Regions from separate parts of the Siphonobacter sp. genome, predicted to be linked through region 2. Evidence: riboswitches for the same ligand, from Rfam matches in the RefSeq annotation. Region 2 holds a riboswitch; the other holds the start of a gene.
The links. Region 2 has a riboswitch for cobalamin ahead of metE (5-methyltetrahydropteroyltriglutamate--homocysteine S-methyltransferase). Riboswitches for the same ligand answer to the same signal wherever they lie in the genome.
Positions count from the first base shown of each region.

Region 1 (2,204 bases), on a different contig from region 2:
TTGGTGAGATTGCCACCCGTTTGCAGACCGGCTTGCAGAGTTTTGAAACTACCGTACTCCACGTACGCGGAGCCCTGGGGCGTTCCTTGCGATCGGCGGGTGATGACGTTGATCACGCCGCCCATCGCCTGCGATCCGTACAGAGCCGAAGCGGGACCTTTCAGTACCTCAATGCGTTCGACGCTATTGAGTGAGATGGTCGAAAGATTAGTAGCTCCCGCCGGGCGGCCATTAATGAGTAACAGCGTGCGTTGATTCAATCCCGAAAACTGGGGCCGAAAGCCGCGAATCCCGATACCCGAAGAAAGGTTCGGATACTGAATGACGTGTACGCCAGCGGTTTTCTTGGCAATATCCGTCAAATCGTTGGCAGGCGTTAAAGCGATGTCCTGACGGGCAATCACGCGTAAACTGCGGGGCACCTCGGCTAAGATAGCCTCCGAGCGGGTTGCCGTCACCACGATGGGTCTCAAAGCGTATACTGAATCCGCTGGTGTTTGAGCGTAAGCCAGTCCAGGCAATAAAAGCATACTAGCCCAAAGGGCTTTTTTCTGGGGGGAAGAAAACATCGAAAATGAATAAAGGGTAAACGAATACTGAAGCAATAGTCTAGAATGAGTCAACTAGCGTGAGAACACCTACGGCGATCGAAAAGACACCAATGAGGTAATTCATCCAGCGAAGCACGCGTTCCGTTCGCTGGGCTACTTTTTGTAGTGAAAAGGCAAAAACGCACCCGTAAATGGTCATAGCCAGCAGAATACTCAGGCTTTGAATGATGATGATCCAAACGGCGGTGGAAGCGTCTTTGGCCGCCAGCGTAAGGGCAACCGTACAGGCCCCTCCGGTACCCGCCAGTCCGTGAATCATCCCCACGCCAAAAGAGCGGTTTAGCGGCGTAGCTGCCGCGTTGGATGCGTCCGTTGGGCGTACCGGGTCATTTTTGAAGTTACGACGAATGGCGACAATACCCAGATAAATCATCAATGGTCCTACCACGTATTCAACCCAGGAAGCAACTTCCAGAGATAGCTGGGATTTAAGTAGTAAGATCAGGCAGGCAAAGAGAATGAGCGAAAAAGCGTGCCCTAACGCCCAGTGCGAAGATCGCCAGGCTACCCGCCACAGCTGACCTTTCTTTTTTTCACTGGTCAGGACGGAAACAGCCGCCAGGTGATCGGGTTCGAAGGAGTGCTGAATGCCCAGTACGAACGAATCGAGGAGTAAAGGATGAATCATGTAGTTTTCCCGGATGAATTCTATTGCTTACGGGAAAACAAAGCCAGAGGATGACGCAAGCGTCTCCTCACCGATTAGGCTAGCCTCCTGCTTTTCTTCCCGAAAGCACGTTGGTATGGTTTCAATGGCAGGTCTTCTGGCTCGTTCCTTTCTCAACCCCTTCCCATGCCTGAAGGCACAGTGGTTTGTATCGTTGAGAAATTTTTAGAGTTTTCCGTTTGCTGTCTTCTGTTTTCAGTAAAATCAACTGTAGACAGAAAACTGTAAATGGAAAACTAAAAGAACTTACAGCAGCGGGTACTGCTCCGGAATTGCACCGGATTCCCTTTTAAGCCCAATGAATAATCCACTGGACACCGATTGAGCCGCGAAAGTACGACAATTTGCAGGATTCAAAGAGCTAAGCCTATTTTTTCAGCTCAATATTTCTTCAGGATTATGGACTCATCCGTTTCAGACGAACCGGAACCGTCGTTGTGTAGCGATGGTCATTGCTACTGGAGAAGGCATTTCCACTTTCGGTGATATACCGGAACGTAAGCGTCAGATTCAGAGCATCGGACTCCCAAGTACCCCCTTCTTCAGCGGTCATTAGGTTAAAATTATTACGTAGCCGGGTATTTTCATCCTGAAATAAAAAAGTGATACGGTTTAGAGCCTGTTGTTGGGAACTACGGACGACTCCTTCAATTCTGTACTGCTCCTGACCTAACCGACTCTTTACTCGGGCGACTCCTGTAAAGCTTTGCTCATTTTTACCCCGGCGTTTCCGATTCAGCCAATCTACTTCCGGTTTAAAAATTTCCAGTTCGAGTGTTTTGGGGATACCATCGGGGTCTTTAAAGGGCCCAAACCAGTGGCCCACTAATGAGGGTGTCACTGAGGCGTAATCCCAGGGCTGTTGCCAGCGATGATAGACGTACTGAATGCCGTATACAATCCCCAGCAGAAGAATTAATCCACCC
Region 1 covers NZ_JBMDWJ010000182.1:3,940-6,143, forward strand. Annotated here, with positions in the region: gene ACOJTG_RS10730 (TonB-dependent receptor) at 1-530, opposite strand, end outside; gene ACOJTG_RS10735 (cytochrome c biogenesis protein CcdA) at 610-1,239, opposite strand; cobalamin riboswitch at 1,348-1,615, opposite strand; gene ACOJTG_RS10740 (hypothetical protein) at 1,676-2,204, opposite strand, start outside.
Region 1: another riboswitch for cobalamin. It lies ahead of ACOJTG_RS10735 (cytochrome c biogenesis protein CcdA); the one in region 2 lies ahead of metE (5-methyltetrahydropteroyltriglutamate--homocysteine S-methyltransferase).

Region 2 (2,204 bases):
TTAATTTCGGGCGTCAGTACCGCTTCGTTTTTCTCCGAATCCAGATCATACGGTACGTGCAGCAGGGAGCAGGACGGAGCAATCCAGACGCGATCTTTTCCCAGTACCTCCACCGCTCGCTGAATCAGGGTCAGCGATTGCGTGAAGTCATTTTTCCAGACGTTTCGTCCGTCTACTACGCCTAGCGAAAGGATTCGTTGCGAAGCGACAAAACTGGTATCGGCCAAGATGACTTCCAGTTGTTCGTTGCCGCGTACCAAATCCACGTGCAAAGCCGCTACGGGCAATTGTAGGGTCAGGGCCAGGTTGGGCTGTATGCTTTCAAAATACGTGGCCACCAGCAAGGATAGCTGAGGTACTGCCCGAGCTAGGTATTCGTAGGCCTGCTGAAAAGCGATTTGCTCATTTTCGGATAAGTCCAGCGTCAGGCAGGGCTCGTCGAGCTGTACCCAGGTCGTACCTCGGGTAGCCAGTTCGCGTAGTACGTCGGCGTACACGGGCAGCAGGCGTTCGAGCAGATCAATGCGATGGAAACCCGCTTCTTTTTCTTTGCCCAGTAACAGAAACGATACGGGGCCGAGCAACACGGGCTTCGTCAGAATACCCATTTGCTTGGCATCTTCAAAGTCGTGAATGACTTTATCGGAATACCGCTTAAACTGCTGATTTTTCAGAAACTCCGGTACGATGAAGTGGTAATTGGTATCAAACCATTTCGTCATCTCCATGGCTTTGATGTCCAGCCCATTCTGTTGAATACCCCGGGCCATGGCGAAGTAGATTTCCAGTTCGCGATTACTCTTGCCGTCAATCAGCGACTGGTATCGTTCGGGTACCGCCCCTACCATCAGGGCCGTATCCAGTACCTGATCGTAATACGAAAAGTCGTTGGAAGGAATCCACTGGATACCGGCTTCCTGTTGCGTTTGCCAGTTTTGCCGACGGACCTGCCGTCCGGCCCAGAGGAGTTCGTCTTTGGAGATTTTTCCGGCCCAGAATTGTTCGCTGGCCCATTTCAGTTCGCGTTTGCTGCCCACACGGGGGTAGCCCAGGTTGTGCGTAACCATGTTGTTTGTGTTAAAAAAGGGTTTAAAAAACGCCTCTGAAACACCCAACCCGCCAAAAAAGGTGAATTGTTACGAATGCGTAGGCATACGATCTCCGGCTCACGTTCGTCGCTGAACGTCAGAAAAAAGAATACACGTTTTCGAACCCGCTCTGAGCATCAGAACCGGGCGAAGAAACGCCTACAACATTTGTAAAATCAATGCGTGCATCAGGCCTTAGTCGTGAAGGCATGACCATTGAGAAAGTTGGCAAGTCTCCTGGCTTGTACCATGCTGGCCCCCCTTCTCATTCCTCGCGGAACAATGGGAAATTTGGGTAGCACGTGTTCCGCTGCGGCGAAACGGGTACTTACAGTAGCACGTCTGCTCGTGATTCACACACGATTCCTTTTTCATTCCTTAGGGAGCGAAGACCTCCCCACGAAACCAACCATCCGATTGACGGGCATTACAAAGAACGCCGCAAATATAGAGCATAGTTTTTTTAAATACGGAAGCAGAATCTTTTTTAGAAAAGACGTTACTCCACCTACTCATTCCTGCAGCGTATATCTTTTTAGCAAAATTTTAAGAGGTTTCGCTTAAAAACTCGTCAGGTTTAGGGAAGTTTGGCCGAATTTCTAAATTTGTTCCGTTCTTGACTAACGCTTCAGAACTTTGTTACCGCGTGGTCTTACCATTACTCATTTAAACTTCTGATTCTATCTGATGAAGACGCTGAACCAGTACAATTTCGCCGGAAAAAAGGCACTTGTCCGCGTAGATTTCAATGTCCCTTTGAATGACCGCTATGAAATTACTGACGATACCCGCATCAAAGCTACCATCCCCACGATTCAGAAAATTCTGAACGACGGTGGTTCGGTAATCCTGATGTCGCACCTGGGTCGTCCGAAAGACGGTCATACCGAAAAATATTCGCTCAAACACCTGGTTAATGCCCTGTCGCTGATTTTCAACCGTCCGGTAAAATTTGCCGATGACGCCATTGGTCAGCAGGCTGTAGATCAGGCCGCTAACTTGCAGCCCGGTGAAATCCTACTGCTGGAAAACCTTCGTTTCTACAAAGAAGAAGAAAAAGGAGACGTGGCTTTCGCCGAGAAACTGTCTCGCCTGGGTGATGTTTGGGTAAACGAT
Region 2 covers NZ_JBMDWJ010000211.1:2,264-4,467, reverse strand. Annotated here, with positions in the region: gene metE (5-methyltetrahydropteroyltriglutamate--homocysteine S-methyltransferase) at 1-1,067, opposite strand, end outside; cobalamin riboswitch at 1,298-1,513, opposite strand; gene ACOJTG_RS12965 (phosphoglycerate kinase) at 1,776-2,204, shown strand, end outside.